Regions from separate parts of the Cellulomonas sp. PS-H5 genome, predicted to be linked through region 1. Evidence: riboswitches for the same ligand, from Rfam matches in the RefSeq annotation. Region 1 holds a riboswitch; the other holds the start of a gene.
What was found. A riboswitch is a leader RNA that binds a small molecule or an ion and turns the genes downstream of it on or off. The one in region 1 is predicted to bind cyclic di-AMP.
Positions count from the first base shown of each region.

Region 1 (9,933 bases):
GGAACCACCGTGTAGTACGCCCACACGCCGCGCTTCTCGCGGGTGACGAAGCCGGCCTCGGTGAGCACCTTGAGGTGGTGGGACACCGTCGGCTGGGAGAGCCCGACAGGCTCGGTGAGGTCGCAGACGCACGCCTCCCCGCCGTCGTGGGCGGCGATGATCGACAGCAGCCGCAGGCGGGCCGGGTCGGCCAGCGCCTTGAGCGTGCGGGAGGTCCGCTCGGCGTCCTCGGCGCTCATCGTCGAACCGGTGACGGGGCTGCAGCAGCCTGCGGACGCGGTCGAGGTCACCGGGAGCAGGTCGAGAGCCATGCCCTCATCATGCGTCATGCATTGACGCCTGTCGATGTTGACAGCCGTCGATGGGATGGTCCACCCTCCAGGTATCGACGGGGATCAATGCGAAGGAGGAGTGATGGCACAGGACATCCGGGAGCAGGTCCGGGCCCGCTACGCCCTGGCGGCCGTGCAGGGCAGCGCGGACGCCGGTTGCTGCGGTGGTGACTCGGCCGGTGGGTGCGGGCCGACGGACCTGGTGATCGACGAGCGGTTCGGCGCCGGGCTGTACGGGGCGGAGGACGCGGCCGCGGTGCCGGCCGAGGCGCTGGCGGCGTCGCTGGGCTGCGGGAACCCGCTGATGGTGGCCGAGCTGCGTGAGGGCGAGCGGGTGCTGGACCTGGGCTCGGGCGGCGGGATCGACGTGCTGCTGTCCGCGCGCCGGGTCGGTGCGACCGGGTTCGCCTACGGGGTGGACATGACCGACGAGATGCTCGACCTGGCCTGGGCGAACGCGGCCAAGGCCGGTGCGAGCAACGTGGAGTTCCGCAAGGGCACCATCGAGGACCTGCCCCTGGACGACGCGAGCGTGGACGTCGTGATCTCCAACTGCGTGGTGAACCTGTCGCCGGACAAGCCGGCGGTGCTGGCCGAGGCGTTCCGGGTGCTGGTGCCCGGCGGGCGGTTCGGGATCTCCGACGTGGTCGCCGAGGACCACCTGACCCCCGAGCAGCGTGCCGAGCGCGGCTCCTACGTCGGGTGCATCGCCGGGGCCCTGTCGCGCACCGAGTATCTGGACGGCCTGGCGGCGGCGGGGTTCGTCGACGCCGAGGTCGAGTTCACCCACCCCGTCGCCGAGGGCATGCACGGTGCGATCGTGCGCGCCCGCAAGCCCGCATCCCAGGAGGCGTGATGCACCCCGACCTGTACCTGGCCGTTCACCAGCAGCGCGACCGCGAGCTGGCCCGCGAGCTCGAGCTGCGGCGCGCCGCGCAGGACTGCCCCGGCTGCATCGTGCGCGCCCGCCGGCACCTGGCCGAGTTCGCCGACCGCGTCCGCGCCCGGCTCGCCGGCACGGAGCGGGCCGCGGCGCCGGCCTGCTGCCCGGCCTGACCGGCCTACGCGCGAGGGCCGCACCCCAGGCGGGGTGCGGCCCTCGCGAGCGTTCGCGGGTCAGGCGGTGACGGGCTCGACCCCGAGCTCGGACAGCAGGGTCAGGATGCGGCCGCGGATCTCGTCGCGGATCGGGCGGACCGACTCGATGCCCTGCCCGGCCGGGTCGGCCAGCGCCCAGTCCTCGTACCGCTTGCCGGGGAAGATCGGGCACGCATCCCCGCAGCCCATGGTGATGACGACGTCGGAGGCCTTGACCGCGTCGGTGGTCAGGACCTTCGGCCGCTCGGCTCGGATGTCGATGCCCTCCTCGAGCATCGCCTCCACGGCGACCGGGTTGATGTGCTCGGCGGGCATCGACCCGGCCGAGCGGACCTCGACGGCCCCGCCGGACAGCGCCCGCAGGTAGCCGGCGGCCATCTGGGAGCGGCCGGCGTTATGGACGCAGACGAACAGGGCGGACGGCTTGGTGGTCTCGCTCATCGGGGGTCTCCTCAGGAGTCAGGCGGGCAGGGGGAGGTCGGGCAGCAGGTCGGTGAGCAGTCCACGCACGCGGCGGTCGATCTCGTCGCGGATGGCGCGCACGCCGGTGTCGGAGGCCAGGGCGGGGTCGCCGACGACCCAGTCCTCGTACCGCTTGCCGGGCAGGATTGGGCAGGTGTCGCCGCAGCCCATGGTGATGACGACGTCCGCGGCGCGGACGGCGTCGTCGGTCAGCGGCTTGGGGAACGCCTCTGCGTCGGCCTCGAGCTCGGCGAGCAGCGGCCGGACCCCGGGGTGCACCTCGCCGGCGGGCGAGGAACCCGCCGAGCGGACGACGACGGCGTCGCCGGCGTAGTGGTGCAGGAGGGCTGCGGCGAGCTGGGACCGCCCGGCGTTGGCGACGCACACGAACAGCACCTGCGGGCGGTGCGCGGTCGTCGCGGCGTCCAGGGCGCGGGCGGCGTCGGTGAGGCGCTGGCGGGCGAACCGCTCGGTGTTGACCACCAGGTGCGAGCGAACGGCCGAGGAGCGCGCCAGGCCGGTGTAGGACTCGCGGACCACGGTCAGCACTGCGGCGGGGTCGCGGTCGGGGAAGGCGGCGGCGAGCCGGTCCGCGACCCGCGCGAGCGCGGTCTCGGCGTCGGTCAGCCCGGTCAGGGGGGACAGGTGCGCCGCCTCGGCCGCCACCGGGGCGAACGAGTCCAGCAGGGTGGTGACCGCTCCGCGCAGCGCGGGTTGCACCCGGTAGTACACCCAGGTCCCGCGGCGCTCGGACGTCAGCAGCCCGACGTCCTTGAGCAGCTTCAGGTGGTGCGAGACGGTCGGCTGGGAGACCTCTGCGACCGTGGCCAGGTCGCACACGCACGCCTCGCCGTTCGGGGACGTCGCGATCAGCGACAGCATCCGCAGGCGCAGCGGGTCGCCGAGGGCCTTGAGGGTCCCGGCGACCTGGGTCGCGGCGTCCAGGCCCATCGCGTGGTCGGCGGGCGAGGACTGCGGGGCGCACCCCTCGTCGGCGTCGGCGGTCGTGATTGTCGTGGTGGTCATGAGCGGACCTCCTGCGGTGCGACGGTGGTGGCGGGACGAGCCGTGTCGGTGAACCAGTGCCGGCCGGCCCACAGGGAGACGTAGACCAGCCCGACCAGGACCGGGACCTCGATCAGCGGGCCGACGACGCCGGCCAGCGCCTGCCCGGAGGTCGCGCCGAACGTGCCGATCGCGACGGCGATCGCGAGCTCGAAGTTGTTGCCCGCCGCGGTGAACGCGAGCGTGGTCGAGCGGGCGTACCCCAGGCCCAGGCCCCGGCCGGTGAGCATCCCGACGCCCCACATCACCGCGAAGTACACCAGCAGCGGCAGCGCGATCCGCGCCACGTCGAGCGGCCGGGAGGTCACGGCGTCGCCCTGCAGGGCGAACAGCAGCACGATCGTGAACAGCAGCCCGTACAGCGCCCACGGCCCGATGCGCGGGATGAACCGCTCCTCGTACCAGTCCCGGCCGCGGGAACGCTCGCCGACCCACCGAGATGCGAACCCGGCGGCCAGCGGGATGCCGAGGAAGACCAGGACGTTGACCGCGATCTGCCCGATCGAGACGTCCAAACCGGCGGAGTCCAGGCCCAGCCAGCCGGGCAGCACGGTCAGATAGAACCACCCGAGCAGCGAGAACGCCACGACCTGGAACACCGAGTTGATCGCGACCAGCACCGCCGCGGCCTCGCGGTCGCCGCAGGCCAGGTCGTTCCAGATCACGACCATCGCGATGCACCGTGCCAGGCCCACGATGATCAGGCCGGTGCGGTACTCGGGAAGGTCGGGCAGGAACACCCAGGCGAGCGCGAACATCAGCGCAGGCCCGACAACCCAGTTGAGCGCGAGCGAGCTCGCGAGCAGCCGCTTGTCGCCGGTCACCGCCGCGACCCGGTCGTAGCGGACCTTGGCCAGCACCGGGTACATCATCACCAGCAGGCCGAGGGCGATCGGCAGTGAGATCCCGCCGACCTCGAGCTCGGCCAGCGCATCACCGAGCGCCGGGACGAATCGACCCAGCGCAAGACCGGCGACCATCGCCAGGCCGATCCAGACCGGCAGCCACCGATCGAGCGTCGACAGCCGCCCGCGCGTCGCGGTCAGGTCGGGCACCTGCGCGCTCATCGAGCGACCGCCGCAGCGGCCGTGTCCGCGACCCGGGCGTCAAGGGCGGCGGCGGCGTCGACGTCGGCGTGCTCGACGGCGGCGGGGATCTCGGCCGGGGAGGCCGGGTCCACGTCGCCGAGCGCGGCCAGGTAGTGCTGCGCGTCGAGCGCGGCCGAGCAGCCCGAGCCGGCGGCGGTGATCGCCTGGCGGTACGTGTGGTCGACCGCGTCACCGGCGGCGAACACGCCCGGCAGGTTGGTCCGGGTGGACCGGCCCTCGACGACGATGTAGCCGTTCTCGTCCAGGTCGACCTGGCCCGCCAGGAGCTCGGTGCGCGGCACGTGCCCGATCGCGACGAACACGCCGGTCGCGCCGTGCTCGCGGGTCTCGCCGGTCACGGTGTCGCGCAGGGTGACCCCGGTGACCTTCTCGTCGCCGTGGATCCCGACGACCTCGGAGTTCCACGCGAACTGGATCTTCGGGTCGTTCTTGGCGCGGTCGGCCATGATCTTCGACGCGCGGAGCTCGTCGCGACGGTGCACGATCGTCACCGACTTGCCGAACCGGGTGAGGAAGGTGGCCTCCTCGACGGCCGAGTCGCCGCCGCCGACCACGATGATGTCCTGGTCGCGGAAGAAGAACCCGTCGCAGGTCGCGCACCACGAGACGCCGCGGCCGGAGAGCCGCTTCTCGTCGTCCAGGCCGAGCTCGCGGTACGCGGAGCCGGTCGACAGGATGACGGCGCGGGCGCGGATGGTCTCGCCGCCGCCGGTCACGATCGTCTTCACCGGGCCGGCGAGGTCGAGCTCGACGGCGTCGTCCCAGAGCACCTCGGCGCCGAACCGCTCGGCCTGCTTCTGCAGGTTGTCCATGAGGTCGGGGCCCAGGATGCCGTCGGGGAACCCGGGGAAGTTCTCGACGTCCGTCGTGTTCATGAGGGCGCCGCCGGCGGTCACCGACCCGGCCACCACGTAGGGGGCCAGGCCCGCGCGCGCCGCGTAGATCGCGGCGGTGTACCCGGCGGGGCCGGAGCCGACGATGACGATGTCGCGGACGGGGGCTTGGTTCGACATGTCTCTATGTTGACACACATCAAAACAGTACGAAAGCCGCCGTCGACCTTGCTTTCCCGAGGCGCTCCGGCGACGGCATCCGAGTTGCAGCCAGCGACGTTCGCCCCAGGGGCATCCACTGCTGTTCGAAGTCAGGGGCCGAGTAAGTCAGATGGCGGCGGCGCGGGCCGCACCCCGCAGGCGGGGTGCGGCCCCAGCGCGCTACCCGACGCGGATGAACTTCGGGTTGGACTGCCAGATCTCGCGGATCTGGATGCTCTTGCCGGGGGTGGGCGCGTCGACCTGCAGGTTCCCGCCGGCGTAGATGGAGATGTGCCCCGGCGACCAGATCAGGTCACCGGGCTGGGCCTGGTCGCGCGGAACCTCGACGCCGGCGTACCGCTGGTCGCCGGACGTGCGGGGCAGCTTGATCCCCACCTGCGCGTAGACGTAGGAGGTGAACCCGGAGCAGTCGAACCCGGACGGGGTCGTGCCGCCCCAGACGTACGGGATCCCGACCAGGCTCGAGGCGATCTCGACGATGGCGCTGCCGTTCGCGCTGGCCGGCGCCGGGGCGCCGACGGCCGCGGGAGCGGGCTCGGCGGCCGGCGCCTCGGGCTGTGCCGATCGCGACCTGCTCGCCGGTGCCTCGGGCTCGGGCTCCTCCTCGACGACGGGCGGCGGGGGCGGCGGCGGGGTGACGGCGGTCGCGGCCGGGTTCTCGAACGTCCAGGAGGCCTCCGCGGGCGAGGCGACGACCGGGGCGGCCTCGACGATGGCACGGGCGGAGGCGGTCAGGGCCGAGACGTCCACGGCGGTGGTCCGGACCTCGTCGTCGGCGAGGGCGGGTGCCGCGAGGAGCGACACCGCCAGGCCGGACGAGGCGACGGCGGCGCCGGTGCGCCGGGTGGTGCTGGACAGGTGGTGCGCCGCGGTGAGGCGGGCGTCCGTGAGCAAGGTGTGTGCTCGGCCGTCCGCGCGGTGCCGCGCGGAGGTCGTGTGGCGTGAAGGCATGGATGTCTCCTGCCGCCTGCGGGGTGAGCTGTCGGGTTCGGGCGGGAGACGCCCGGCCGGTCCGTGGACCGGCTTCACCCCGAGGGCACCTGCGTGCCCGACGATCGGTGGTTCCCCCGTTCCTGCCATGCGTGGTCGAGATGATCCGGGTGGTGGCAGGACTCGGCGTCCACCCGGTCGCTCAGATCTGCCCCTGAGCGCGTTGATGACGGTGCTGCTCCGGGCGTGGCCCGGAGGTCGTGCGGTGGTGTGGTCTCAGTCCTCCCTGGTCCGTCCTGGCGACTGCAGCGGGTGCTGCGGTCTCACGTCTTGTAGACCCAGTGCCACGGTTCGCGTGGGGTGTCCTCGACGAACCCGAACCGCCCCGCGTTCGCGCGCATCCACCTCTGAGCGGCGTCGTCCAGATCGAGGTCGACGGCCACGCCCCAGCCGTGCGGGCTGGTGCCGGGCTGGGCCGCCAGGCCGCCCTGGGAGTACAGGCCCTTGCGGCGGGCGACATCGACCTGGGCGTCGTACGACCGGTAGGAGTCGGTGATGCCGACGTCGATCCCGTCGCGCTCGGCGGCGGTCATCAGCTGGTCGAGGGCCTGGCTTGCGGGCGCCCACAGCCGGTGTCCGGTGCTCCCGACCTCGGAAAGTGCGTCGCTCGGGATCTTCCCGTTGCCGTAGGCCGCGAGGTCGGCGGGCACGCCCTGGGCGTTGCGGGCCGTGGAAGGGCTGGGGGTCGTGTCGTCGACGGCCGCCGAGAGCGCCGCCGCGAACGCGTCGCCCGAGCCCCCCGCCGGCTTCACGAGGCGGGGTGTGGTGGCGCCGATGAGCTGGCGGATCTCAAGGATGCGGGCGCTGGTCGCGGTGATGCCGTCCACGCGGTCCTCCTTCCGGTGTCGCGCAGGGGGTGCTGGTGGTGGTCATCGCAGCCCGAGCAGGGGTGCGGGGTCGACGGTCTTGCCGCCGACGTAGACCTCGAAGTGCAGGTGGCACGCTCCGGACAGGCCGGTGTTGCCGGAATACCCGATGAGCTGGCCGCGCGTCACGGATTGCCCGGCGCGGACCACCGAGCGGGTCAAGTGGTTCGAGGAGCTCATCAGCGACTGCCCGCTGATGGTGCCGTAGTTGAGCATCACCTGGTTGCCGAACCCGTTGCGCCACTCGGCCCACTGCACGGTGCCGTCGCGCGGGGCATACAGCGGTGTGTTGCAGTACGTGCGCAGGTCGATCCCGGCGTGCAGGCGCGTGTAGCCCAGGATCGGGTGCAGCCGCATGCCGTAGTTCGACGTGACGTACATCGGCTGGATCGACGTCGGGTTCGAGAACAGCGCGCCGGACTCGACCGCCGGCGGTGCTGGAGGGGCAGCGGGCGGAGCGGCCGGCCCCGGCTTCCCCGGAGCGGCCGGCTGCGGTGGCGCAGGGTTCGCGGGTGCCGGCCGAGCCGCGGCCGCGGCTGCCGCTTCGGCCTCCTGCTGCACCGCGATCCGCGCGATCTCGGCGTCCGCGTCGGCCCGGGCGGCGTCGGCTGCGGCCTGCTCCGCCTCAGCCTGGCCCTTCATGCCCTCGATGCGTTGGGCGGCCGCCGTCTGGTCGGCCACGGCCCGGTCGAGGGCCGCGTTCTGCTCGCGCTGGGCTGCCAGGGCGTCGTCGGCCGCGCGGGCATCGCGCTCGGCTTCCTGCTCGAGCTCGTCGAGGGTCTCGACCACGGACTGCAGCCGGGACTCGTTGCTGCGGCCGGCTGCCTCGAGCTCGGTCAGCTCCTCGAGCGTGCGTGCCTGCATCCGCTGGGCCGTGGACGCGGTGAACGACCGCGCCTGGAAGTCCTCGACCGAGCTGGCGCCCACCGCGATCTCCAGACCGGAGGAACGCGACCGCCCCTGGTAGGCGGCGCGGGCGAGCTCGGCGACGGTGGCGCGCACCTCGGCGGTCCGGGTGGAGTCCTGCTCAATCTGGGCGACCAGCGAGGCGCGCACGTCGCTGGCGTCCTCCAGGCGGGTGCGCGCGAGCGTGGCCTGGCGCCGGGCGGCGTCTGCAGTCCGAGTCGCCTCGTCGAGCGCCGCCTGGGCTGCGGGCAGGCGTGCCTTCGTCTCCTCCAGGGTCAGTACGGCCTGCGCCAGCTCCGCAGACAGGTCCTCGACCGACTCCTGCGCGTCCTCGTACTGACGCTGAGCAGCCTCGGCACGCTGCTGTGCCGCGCGTGCCTGGTCGTCGGTGGTGTCACCGGCGGCCGGCCCAGCGGGCAGCAGCACCGCCACGACCATGACCGCGGCCAGGGCTGCCGTCGCGAACGCGCGAGGACGGCCCGTGGCCGCGGCTCGCGACCGACGGGTGGGGGCGCTCACCACGGGCGGCTCGAGCGGTTGGGTCCCGCGGTGTCCAGGTCCGCGCGCAGGCGGCCGTACATCTCGGCGTCGATCGTCCCCGACGCGAGCCACTCATCGAGCGCCGCACGCGGACTGCTGGCGGCACGCGTGGGGAACAGCCGGGACACGCCCCACACGGCCAGCGTGATCAGGGTGAACCAGGCGGCGGCCATGACCGCCCAGCCGGCGGGGCTCATCTGGCACCACATGCTGGGCCGCCGCCAGACCGGTGACCGTCGTGAGGTACGTGCATGCCCTCAACTGTCGACAACGCGCGTCAAGTCTCCTCTGGCGGACGATGAAGATTCGATCAAGATCGCCGAGCCGGACCGAGTCGCGCCCTCAGGAAGGCGCGGTGCGCACCGCGGTGTCGGTCAGGTGAGCTGCAGGCTGGTCAGGCACGTCAGGTCCTCGCCGCCGGTCGCGACACTGGCCTGGGCGCTGCGGCCGGCGGCGGTGACCGTGACCGTGGCGCCGATGTCGCGCGGGAGCCAGAATCCGACGAACCCGTTGTCGTGGGCGCGGGTCGTCTCGTCGACGTACACCTCACCGGTGCTGTCGTCGACGATCTGCACCGTGATCTCCTCGCCGCCCATCTCGCCGGTGCAGGTGGTCAGCGAGTGGAAGTAGCAGTCGTGCGTCCGGTCGACGTACGGCGCGATCGACAGGTAGTGCCCTTCCTCAATCGGGACCGAGACGTCCTGCGACCCGTCCGGCGAGGACAGCAGGACCTCGTCCTGGCGGATGGATGCCAGCACGTCCTGGGGTCGCTCGTCCAGGGGCATCGCCTCGAGCTGATCGATCAGCTCCGTGGCGTCCAGCTCGGCCCACGTCTCGACAGCGGTCGCTGGCGCGTCGCCGGCGGCTTCCGGCTGGGCCGCGCAACCGGCGAGAACCAGGGCGGTGAGCGCCACGGAGGCGAGCAGGCGGGGTCGGTGGGTGAGCCTCATGTTCTCCAGCGTAGAAAGCCGTCGGTTCGACCGAGGTGGGCACGAAGTCCCGGGACGCCGCCCCGGGTATCGAGGCAGCGAACCTCTCGGTGCGTCGGCGAGGTGGGTCAGTGTGCGACGGCGTCGATGTCAGTGAGTTGTCGATGCCACGACGTCGGGGGCCTCGGACCCGCGGTGGATCACGTGCTCCGAGAGCGCGGGCGGGACGGCTCTGGCACCCGGACCACCGGCACGCAGCCAGTCTTCGAGCGCCCGGGTCTGGTGGTCGCCCGCCAGGCGCTCGAACCACACGGGCGCTGCTCCAGCGCGTCGGCATGTGCCCGAGGGGCGGGCCACGACGACGTCGCCGCGTTCGCACTCGTCGAGGCACTCCACGAACGTCAGGCGGGCAGCGCCGCGCTCGGCCACCGCCCGCAGCCGTGCCATCTGACCGCCCGGCATCGGGTCGCGGTGCCCCAGTGTCTCGCCCGCGCACAGCGAGCAGGCGGTCAGTCCGGGAAGGGTGGCCTCCCGGGCGGGCTCGGTGGGGGTATCAGGCACCGGACGACGATACGAGGCGC
Region 1 is NZ_JAHVCI010000021.1:36,940-46,872, reverse strand. It holds gene J5O08_RS10385 (metalloregulator ArsR/SmtB family transcription factor) at 1-311, opposite strand, end outside; gene arsM (arsenite methyltransferase) at 415-1,188, shown strand; gene J5O08_RS10375 (hypothetical protein) at 1,188-1,388, shown strand; gene J5O08_RS10370 (arsenate reductase ArsC) at 1,449-1,871, opposite strand; gene J5O08_RS10365 (metalloregulator ArsR/SmtB family transcription factor) at 1,890-2,918, opposite strand; gene arsB (ACR3 family arsenite efflux transporter) at 2,915-4,024, opposite strand; gene trxB (thioredoxin-disulfide reductase) at 4,021-5,079, opposite strand; gene J5O08_RS10350 (C40 family peptidase) at 5,281-6,072, opposite strand; cyclic di-AMP (ydaO/yuaA leader) riboswitch at 6,072-6,250, opposite strand; gene J5O08_RS21620 (D-alanyl-D-alanine carboxypeptidase family protein) at 6,375-6,938, opposite strand; gene J5O08_RS21615 (M23 family metallopeptidase) at 6,981-8,402, opposite strand; gene J5O08_RS10335 (hypothetical protein) at 8,399-8,620, opposite strand; gene J5O08_RS10330 (CueP family metal-binding protein) at 8,798-9,373, opposite strand; gene J5O08_RS10325 (hypothetical protein) at 9,503-9,913, opposite strand.

Region 2 (9,933 bases), on a different contig from region 1:
CCCTCTCGCGGACTGCTGCGGCACCCCTCGCCTGGCCGCCTGTGGACAGACGCCCGCCCCGCGCGTCCGACCCTTCGCCGAGATGGCAACTCTCGGCTGTGTCTGCGACCAGTCGCGCAGCCGAGAGTTGCCATCTCGGCGGGGACGGCGCGGGCGAGGGGGAGGAAGGGTTTTGTTAGCGAAGGTAATGACGTAAGGTAACTGTTATGACCAGCGACAGTCCCGGGGAGCTCGCGGGGGAGCTGCGGGTCGCGCTCGCCAAGTCGACGCGGCGGATCCGCTCGCGGCGCGGCGGCGCCGACCTGCCCGACCCGCAGTTCAACGTGCTCGCGATCCTGCTGCGCGAGGGCCCGCTCAGCCCCGGCGCGCTCGCCGACGCCGAGCACGTGCAGCCGCCCTCCATGACCCGCACCGTGAACGCGCTGGTGGAGCTGGGCTTCGTGCGGAAGTCCGAGCACCCGACCGACGGGCGCCAGGTCGTCGTGAGCCTGACCGCGCCGGGGGAGGCCGAGGTCCGCGAGACCCGCCGCCGCCGCGACGCGTGGCTCGCCGCCCAGCTCGACACCCTGACCGACGACGAACGCCGGACCCTCGCGCAGGCCGCCGTGCTGCTGCGCCGGATCGCGGCAGGATGAGGCCGCCCGCATGAACTCGACGTTCGCGTCGCTCCGCTACTTCAACTACCGGCTGTGGTTCGCCGGCGCGCTCGTCGCGAACGTCGGCACCTGGATGCAGCGCGTCGCCCAGGACTGGCTCGTCCTCACCGACCTGTCCGACGACTCCGGCCTCGCGGTCGGGATCACGACGGCCCTGCAGTTCGCCCCGACCCTCCTGCTGTCCGCGTGGGCCGGCGTGCTCGCCGACCGGGTGAACCGCCGCAAGCTGCTGATGATCACGCAGGGCGCCCAGGGCGTGCTCGCGTTCGGGCTGGGTGCGCTGGTGCTGTCCGGGCACGCGCAGCTGTGGCACGTCTACCTGTTCGCGCTGGCGCTCGGCGCGGTCGCGGCGCTCGACCAGCCGGTGCGGCAGACGTTCGTGGCGGAGCTGGTGCCCGCGAACCGGCTGTCGAACGCCGTCGGCCTCAACAGCACGTCCTTCAACGCGGCCCGCCTGATCGGCCCGGGCGTCGCGGGCCTGGCGATCGCGGCGGTCGGCACCGGCTGGGTGTTCGTCATCAACGGGGTGTCGTTCGCGGCGACGATCCTGGCGCTGATGCTGATGCGGACCGGCGAGCTGCACACCATGCCGGTCGCCCCCCGCGCGAAGGGGCAGATCCGCGAGGGCGTGCGGTACGTCCGGGGGCGCAGCGACATCCTCGTGATCATGGCGGTCATCGGCGTCGTCTCGACGTTCGGCCTGAACTTCCAGATGACCAGCGCGCTCATGGCCCGGGCGGAGTTCGGCAAGGGCGCGGGGGAGTACGGGATCCTCGGCTCGGTGCTGGCGATCGGCTCGCTGGCCGGCGCGCTGCTGGCGGCCCGGCGCGAGCGACCCCGCGTGCGGCTGGTGATCGGTGCGGCGTTCGCGTTCGGGGTGGCGACGGGCGTCCAGGCGCTCATGCCGACCTACGTGTCCTACGCGGTGGCGTGCATCCCGGTCGGCCTGGCCTCGCTGACGATGATGACGGCCGCGAACACGACCATCCAGATGTCGACCGACCCGGTGGTGCGCGGCCGGGTGATGTCGCTCTACATGATCGTCATGCTCGGGGCGACGCCCATCGGGTCGCCGATCGTCGGCTGGATCGGGGAGCACTTCGGCCCGCGGTGGTCGATCGGCATCGGCTCCATCACGGCGCTGCTGGTGTCGGTCGCGGCGGCGCTGTGGGCGCGGAAGCGCTGGCAGGTGCAGGTGCGGTACCGGCTGCTCAGCCGCCCGCACCTCGAGGTGCTGCACCCGGAGGTCCCGGCCCCGCGGCGCGGGGTCGACCAGGTCGCGGCGCGCGAGGCGGCGGACGCGGCGCTGTAGCGGCCCGCCGCTCCACCCCGTCCCGAGCGGGTGAACCCGCGCCCGAACCCTTGCCCGATTTGTCCGATATGTGACGATCGACGGATGGCAGTCCGACGACGGGTGCTCCTCGCGGTGGCGACGCTGCTCGCGGGCGCGCTCCTGCTCGGCGGCTGGCTGGCGTTCCGGGTCTACCAGGCGGGCACGGCCCTGCGGGACCTGCAGGCCTCGGCGGACGGCGCCCGCGGGGAGGCCGACGCGCTCGACGTCCCGGCGCTCGAGGCCCGGCTGCCGGGGGCGCAGGACGCCGCCGCCCGCGCGGCCGACGCGGTGGACGACCCGGTGTGGCGGCTCGCCGAGCACCTCCCGCTCCTCGGCGACGACCTCCGGGCCGTGGCCGTCGTCGCGACCGCCGCCGACCGACTGGCCCACGACGCCGCGCCCGACCTGCTGACCGCCCTCGGCGCGGTGGTCGACGCGGGCGCGCAGCCCGCGGAGGCCGTGCCCGCGGGCTGGGTCGACCTGGCCCCGGTCGCCACCGCCGCCCCCGCCGCCGCGCGGGCCGCGACGGTGGTCGACACGCTGCGCGCGGAGCTCGCGACGCTCGACCCCGACCGGCTCGTCGGCCCCGTCGCGGGCCCGGTCACGCAGCTGCGGACCGCGCTCGACGGGGCGGCCGGGTCGTTGCAGGCCGTCGGCGAGGTCGCCGCCGTGCTGCCCGACCTGCTCGGCGCGGACGGCCCGCGCACCTACCTGCTGCTCTCGCTCAACCCGGCGGAGCTGCGGGCGCAGGGCGGCATCGTCGGCGCGGTGGCCGTGCTCCAGGTCGCGGACGGCGCGGTCGGGCTGGTGGGCCAGCGCAGCACCGTCGACCTGCCGGAGCTCGCCGCGCCCGCGCTGCCGCTGTCCGACGCCGAGGCCACGCTGTACGGCGACCGGCCGGGGCGCTGGGTGCAGGACTCCGTGCTCGTCCCCGACTTCCCGCGGGCCGCGGCGCTCGCGGCGGCGTTCTGGGAGCAGTCGACGGGCCAGGTGGTCGACGGCGTCATCGCGACCGACCCGGTGGTAGTGGCCGACCTGCTGTCCGCGACCGGGCGCACGGTGCAGGCCGACGGCGAGGAGCTGGGCGGGGACACCCTGCTGCAGGCCCTGCTGCGCGACGCGTACCTGGCGTACGGCGACCCGCGGTGGGGCGACGCGTTCTACGCGCAGGTGGCGACGGCGGCGTTCGCGGTGCTGCGCGACGCGACCGCCGACCCGGCGACCGCGCGCGTGGCCGGTCAGACCCTGCTCGACGCGGTGGACGAGCGCCGGGTGGCGCTGTGGACCGCCGACCCCGCGGACCAGGCCGTCCTCGCGCGCACTCCGCTCGGCGGCGCGTTCCTCACCGGCGACGCCGCGACCCCCACGGGGCGGGTCGGCGGGGCGCTCGGGCTCTTCCTCGACGACGCCACCGCCGGCAAGCTCGACTACGACCTCACGACGACGGTCACGGTGACGATGGCGGGCTGCGGCACCGCCGAGCCGACGGCCCGGGTGGACCTCGCGCTCGACTACCGGCCGCCGGCCGACGTGGCGGGCTACCCGGCGCAGGTGCTGGGTGACGGCCGCTCGGGCGTGCCCGCGGGCTGGCTGGCGACCAACGTGTCGTTCTGGTCGCCGCGCGACGGCCGGGTGGGGCCGGTGTCCCGCGACGGGGTGGTGGTCGGTGGGCAGCAGGCGTCCACCGCGCGGCGGGACGTGGCGGTGCTGACGTCGCGGCTCGCGCCCGGGTCCGCGGAGACGTACAGCGTGCGCGTCCCCGCGCCCGGCGGGGCGCTGACCGTGTGGACCACCCCGACGCTCACCGGGCCGGGCGTCGTGACGGGGGAGTGCCCGGCCGGCTGACGCGCTCGGGCACCCGAGGGGGCGCGCGTCGTGCCCCGGAACGGCCTGCCATCGGTCCGCGGTGCGCGCGGTGCCGCGCCGTGCCTGCGGCGTGACAGCGCCGTGCCCGCGCCGGGCCCGTCCCGCGCTGTCGCCCGACGGCGTGATTTCACCCGCCGCTCCGGCGCCGCCCCGGCGGCCCCCGCTGGACGGGCGCCCCGGCCCCCGCGCAGGTCAGGCCACCCGCCTTTGCGTCGAGCCACCTCTGACCCGGCGACATCCGCGTGATGACGCGGAACTTCCACCCCCGGCGGCCGCGCGCGTCTGCCGATCGCGTGCCTACCATGACCGAAATGTCCGATTTGTACGAATCGGACCCGAGTCCGGCAACGACGCCGGGCGCCCGGTCCTTGGGGGAGCACATGGCACACCGGCGACGCATCCTGATCGGCCTGGTCGCGGCGGCCGCCGCCGTCCTCGGCCCGGTCGCCCCGGCGCTCGCGGCGCCCACGGTCCCCGCCGTCGCGGCCCCGGTGACCCCGGCCCCCGCGGTGACGATCGGCGACTGCGAGAACCCGACCGACGTCCCCGCCGACGGCTACGCCCCGCCCACCCGGTGCGAGCTCGGCATCGCCCGCGCGGAGGCGGTGTGCCTCGCGTCGGCGCCCGCGCTGTCCTACGCGGTCGAGCCCGTCGGCACGTCCAGCTCGACCGTGACGATCACCTGGCACAACCCCGGCGGCGAGGACCTGGTGCAGTCCGGGCTGCCGCTCAGCGGGCAGGTCTACTGGCCGGGGACCGTCGTCGTGGACGGCGTGGTCGTCGACTGGCCGGGCTGGACGCAGCTGCCGGACGGGTCGTGGACCGAGCACGACGCGTACGACTACACCCGGCCGCAGATCGAGGTGACCTTCGAGGTCAACCCGAGCGCCTCGACGGTGGTCTCGTACCCGCCGGCCTCCGCGGTGTGCGCGAACCCGCCGCAGTCGCAGGTCGCGGGCGTGGTCGTCACGTCGGACGTGCTCGCCGCGCCCGAGGACGTGCAGGCGGCCTCGGCGGTGCTCGCGGTCACCGGCGCGAACGCGACGCCGTTGCTGCTCGCGGCTGGCCTGCTCCTGCTGGTCGGCGGGGTGCTGGTCGCGATCCCGGTGCGTCGCCGGCGCCACGAGGGCTGACGGGCGGCGGAGGACGCCGGGGCCGGCCCCGGCGGCCGCCCCCGCGCCCGGGGGCCGCGGGGCGGGGGGCCCCCGGGGGGGGGGGGGGGGGGGGCGGGCCGGGCGGGCCGCCCCCGCGCCCCCCCCCCGCGCCCGGGTCAGACGAGGCGGTCGACCACGTGGTCGAGGCAGGCCGTGAGCGCGAGCACGTCGTCCGGCTCCACCGCCGGGAACATCGCGACCCGGAGCTGGTTCCGCCCGAGCTTCCGGTACGGCTCGACGTCGACGATCCCGTGCGCGCGGAGGATCTTCGCGACGGTCGGCGCCTCGATCTCGGGGGCCAGGTCGATGGTGCCGACGACGGGCGAGCGCTGCTCCGGGTCGGCGACGAACGGCGACGCCCAGTCGCGGGCCTCGGCCCAGCCGTACAGGTGGCCGGCGGAGGTCGCGGTCCGCTCGGCGCACCACGCCAGGCCGCCGTTCGCGAGCATCCAGTCGACCTGCTCGGCCAGCAGCACGAGCGTCGCGATCGCCGGGGTGTTGAGCGTCTGGTCCGCGCGCGAGTTCTGCACGGCCGTCGTGAGCGACAGGAACTCCGGCACCCAGCGGCCCGACGACTCGACGCGGGCGGCGCGCTCGATCGCGGCGGGGGACAGCACCGCGAGCCACAGGCCGCCGTCGGACGCGAACGACTTCTGCGGCGCGAAGTAGTACGCGTCCGTCTGCGACACGTCCACGGCGAGCCCGCCGGCGCCCGAGGTCGCGTCGACGAGCACCAGGGCGCTCTGGTCGGCCGAGCCCGGCACCCGGCGGACCGGGGCCACGGCACCGGTGGACGTCTCGTTGTGCGGCCAGGCGTACGCGTCGACGCCGTCGGCGAGGGCCGGGACCGCCGACGTCCCGGGGGCGACCGACGTCAGCACCGGCTCGTCGAGGAACGGCGCCCGCGCCGCGGCGGCGGCGAACTTCGAGCCGAACTCCCCGAACACCGCGTGCGCCGACCGGCGCTCGACCAGGCAGAGCGTCGCGAGGTCCCAGAAGGCCGTCGACCCGCCGTTGCCGAGCGCGACCTCGTAGCCGTCGGGCAGCGAGAACAGCTCGCCGAGCCCGGCCCGCACCCGGCCCACGAGGTGCTTCACCGGCGGCTGGCGGTGCGACGTGCCGAGCAGGGTGCGCCCGGCGGCGGCCAGCGCGCGCACCTGCGCGTCGCGCACCTTGGCCGGGCCGGAGCCGAACCGCCCGTCGGCGGGCAGCAGGTGGTCCGGGATGGTCACGGCGGGCGGCGTGGTCGCGGTCACGAGCCGCACGATACCCAGGCGCGTCCGCGCGGGGCCGGAGCCGACTAGCCTGTGGACGGACGTCCGCGCACGACAGGAGGGCACCGGCGTGAGTGACCTGATCGACACGACCGAGATGTATTTGAAGACGATCTACGAGCTCACCGAGGAGGGCATCACCCCGCTGCGCGCCCGCATCGCCGAGCGCCTCGGGCACAGCGGCCCCACGGTGTCGCAGACCGTCGCCCGGATGGAGCGCGACGGGCTCCTGGTCGTGTCCGGCGACCGGCACCTCGAGCTGACCGAGACCGGCCAGAGCAAGGCCATGCGCGTGATGCGCAAGCACCGCCTGGCCGAGCGCCTGCTGACCGACGTCATCGGGCTCGACTGGGAGTACGTGCACGAGGAGGCGTGCCGCTGGGAGCACGTCATGAGCGAGCGCGTCGAGCGGCGCCTGGCCGGGCTGCTCGACCACCCGCACTTCGACCCGTACGGCAACCCGATCCCCGGCCTCGACGAGATCGGCGAGGAGCGCACCCCGGTCGGCTTCCTCGACGGCGTGACCCCGGTGGTCACCGTCGCGGTCGAGGCCGGCGGCGCGACCAAGGGCGTCGTGGCGCGGCTGGGCGAGCCGATCCAGACGGACGTCGAGCTGCTCGCGCGGCTGTCCCAGGCCGGCGTGCGGCCCGGGAACGAGATCGCGGTGGAGAAGAACGGCAACACCGTGACGGTCGGCGCCCCGGGCGCGGAGACCGTGCTGGACCTGCCGCAGGAGGTCGCGCGGCACGTCTTCCTCCGCACCTCCTGACCGACGTCCGGAGAGGGCCCCGCGGGCTGTGGCGCACGCCACCCGCGGGGCCCTCGCGCGTCGGTGACCTGCTGGGCGATGTGAGCGCTCTCTCGGGGCCGGGAAACAGTCCGTGACCGGAACGTGACAATCGGCTCGGGGGTCGGGTACCTTCGGTCCTGCTCGTCGGAACCCTCCTCCGCTCGAGCCCTTGGACGGTACGCCGAGCCCTGCCGCCGCCCGAGGTTCCGTACACACTTCGCCGGCAGGGGCGGGGGAACCACATGCGGGCACCGGAGACGGTGTCCTTGGGGTGAAGCCGCGTGACGCGACCGGGTGACCGGGAGCGGATCGCGGCCGGGTATCTCCGACCCGAACCCGACAGCTCACCTCGTAGGCGCCAGGAGAGGCTGTACGTGACCGCTAGTGCTGTGCGCGCTCGACACCGTTCCGCGCGTCGCCCCGTCACCCCCCTGACCGATCTCGCCACCGCCGCCACGGGCACCCTCGCCCTGGCCGGTCGCCGCACCGCCGTCGTCGCGGCCACCACGGGGCTCATGGTCTCCGCGGTCGCCGTCCCGGCCGCCAACGCCGCGACCGCCTCCGGCGACCAGGCCGCGCTGCCGTCGGTCGACACCGCCGCCCTGACGGCCTCGGCGAAGACGGTCCTCGAGACCGCGCCGGTCGTCACGGCCCCCGCGGACGCCGCGTGGTCGTTCGAGACCCCGGCCGTCACGGCCGTCGTCCCGGAGCCCGAGCCCGAGCCGGAGCCGGTGCGCACCACCACCACCTCCCGCTCTGCGCAGCGCGCCGCCACCGCCGAGACCGCCACCGCGACGGCCGAGGTCGCCGCCGCCGCGGTCCCGCAGTCGGTCGCCGGCAACGCCGTGCTCGAGGTCGCCGCCCGCTACGTGGGCGTCCCGTACGTCTCCGGCGGCACCACCCCGGCCGGCTTCGACTGCTCGGGCTTCGTGTCCTACGTCTACGCGCAGCTCGGCATCTCCCTGCCGCGCACGTCGTCCGCGATCAAGGCGGCCGGCACCGTGGTCTCCGCGTCCGAGGCCCAGCCCGGCGACCTGATCTGGAGCCCCGGCCACATCTCGATCTACGCCGGCGGCGACCAGCAGATCGACTCGCCCCGCCCGGGCAAGACGATCCAGTTCCGCAGCATCTGGCAGAGCAACCCGACGTTCATCCGCATCGGCTGACACGCTCCGCAGCATCTCCCGACCCGACCCCCACGGCCCGCGCGGCCGTGGGGGTCGCGTCGTCCCCGGGCCGCGCGTCCGCGCCGGGCGCCGGGCGGGCGACGTGACGTGCGGCACAAACGATGGGGTCACTCCGGCCAGGTGCGCGTACCCTGCTCTTGCTTGCCTCCCCCAGCGGGCCCGCCAGCCAGGCGGGTCCCCGAGGACCCAGGAGTGACGCCGTGCTGCTGCTGCCCGCCCCACCCAGGACGCTGCTCCTGAACGCCAGCCTCGAGCCCCTGTGCGTCGTCGGCCTGCCCCGCGCCGTGACGCTCGTGATGTCCGGCAAGGCCACCGTGCTCGAGTCCGACGGCCGCGTGCTGCACTCCGAGCACGTCGCGGTGCCCCTGCCGGTCGTCCTGTCGCTGACCCGGTACGTGCACGTGCCGATGCGCCGCCCGCTGCCGCCGACCCGCCGGACGGTGCTGCAGCGCGACGACCACCGGTGCGCGTACTGCGGCGCGCACGCCGACACGGTCGACCACGTGCACCCGCGCTCGCGCGGCGGGCGGCACGAGTGGGGCAACGTCGTCGCGGCCTGCCGCCGGTGCAACCACCGCAAGGCCGATCACCTGCTGCATGAGATCGGCTGGGAGCTCGCCTGGACGCCGTCCGCCCCCCGGGGCGCGACGGCGTTCCTGCACGGGGCGGCGGTCGACGAGCCGGCCTGGTCGCCCTACCTGGCCGCCTGACGCGGCGCGCCGCGCGCCCGTCGCCCCAAGCCTCCGTCAAGTCCACGCCACGCCGGACCCCACGGCGAGTGCGGAACGGGCATGATCGGGGGCACACTGGGACGTGCACCGGAGGAGGTCGTGGCGATGAAGCGGGACGCGGAGATCCTGGTCGGCGTGGACGGGTCGGCGGCGAGCATGCACGCCCTCGACTGGGCCGCGGCGGAGGCCCGGACGCGGGGCCGGACGCTGCACGTCGTGTGCTCGTACACGCTGCCGTCGTTCACGGCGGCGTCGCTGGACGGCGGGTACGCCGCCCTGGACGACACCGCCATCCAGCAGGGCGCGCGCGCCGTGCTGTCCGAGGCGCGGCAGCGCGCGGAGGCGCCGGGGCTCGAGGTCGTCACGACCGTCGCGACCGGCGACGCCGCGGCCGTGCTCGTCGAGATGTCCCGGGACGCCTCGCTCGCGGTCGTCGGCACCCGGGGCAAGGGCGGGTTCGCCGACCGGCTGCTCGGCACCGTGTCGTCCACGCTGCCCGCGCACGCCTACTGCCCGACCGTGGTGGTCCCGCTGCGGGACCAGCGCCGCGGCGGCGTCGTCCCGGCGGACGAGTCGACCCCGGTCGTGCGGCCGGTGCGCCGGATGATCGTGGGCGTCGACGGCAGCCCGCAGGCCGACCTCGCCCTGCGGCACGCGATCGACGAGGCGGAGGCGTGGGGCGCCGAGCTCACCGCGGTCGCCGGCGTGCCCGTCGGCAGCGGCTCCGGGGTCATGGCGTGGCTGCCGGCGACGATCGACCAGACCCAGGTGCTGGCCGACGTCACCGAGGGGCTGAACGTCGTCGTGGACCGCGCGCTCGCCGACCGGCCCGGGACGACTGTGAAGCGGGTCGTGCTCGACGGCACCGGCGCCGAGCTGCTCACCGAGTTCTCCACGGCCACCGACCTCATCGTCGTCGGGTCGCGCGGCCGCGGCGGGTTC
Region 2 is NZ_JAHVCI010000035.1:7,614-17,546, forward strand. It holds gene J5O08_RS13530 (MarR family winged helix-turn-helix transcriptional regulator) at 207-635, shown strand; gene J5O08_RS13535 (MFS transporter) at 646-1,968, shown strand; gene J5O08_RS13540 (DUF4012 domain-containing protein) at 2,053-3,834, shown strand; gene J5O08_RS13545 (LPXTG cell wall anchor domain-containing protein) at 4,236-4,988, shown strand; gene serC (phosphoserine transaminase) at 5,126-6,265, opposite strand; gene J5O08_RS13555 (metal-dependent transcriptional regulator) at 6,354-7,052, shown strand; cyclic di-AMP (ydaO/yuaA leader) riboswitch at 7,277-7,445, shown strand; gene J5O08_RS13560 (C40 family peptidase) at 7,448-8,239, shown strand; gene J5O08_RS13565 (HNH endonuclease) at 8,461-8,970, shown strand; gene J5O08_RS13570 (universal stress protein) at 9,097-9,933, shown strand, end outside.
Region 2: linked by a shared signal. The riboswitch ahead of J5O08_RS13560 (C40 family peptidase) and the one ahead of J5O08_RS10350 (C40 family peptidase) in region 1 are both predicted to bind cyclic di-AMP.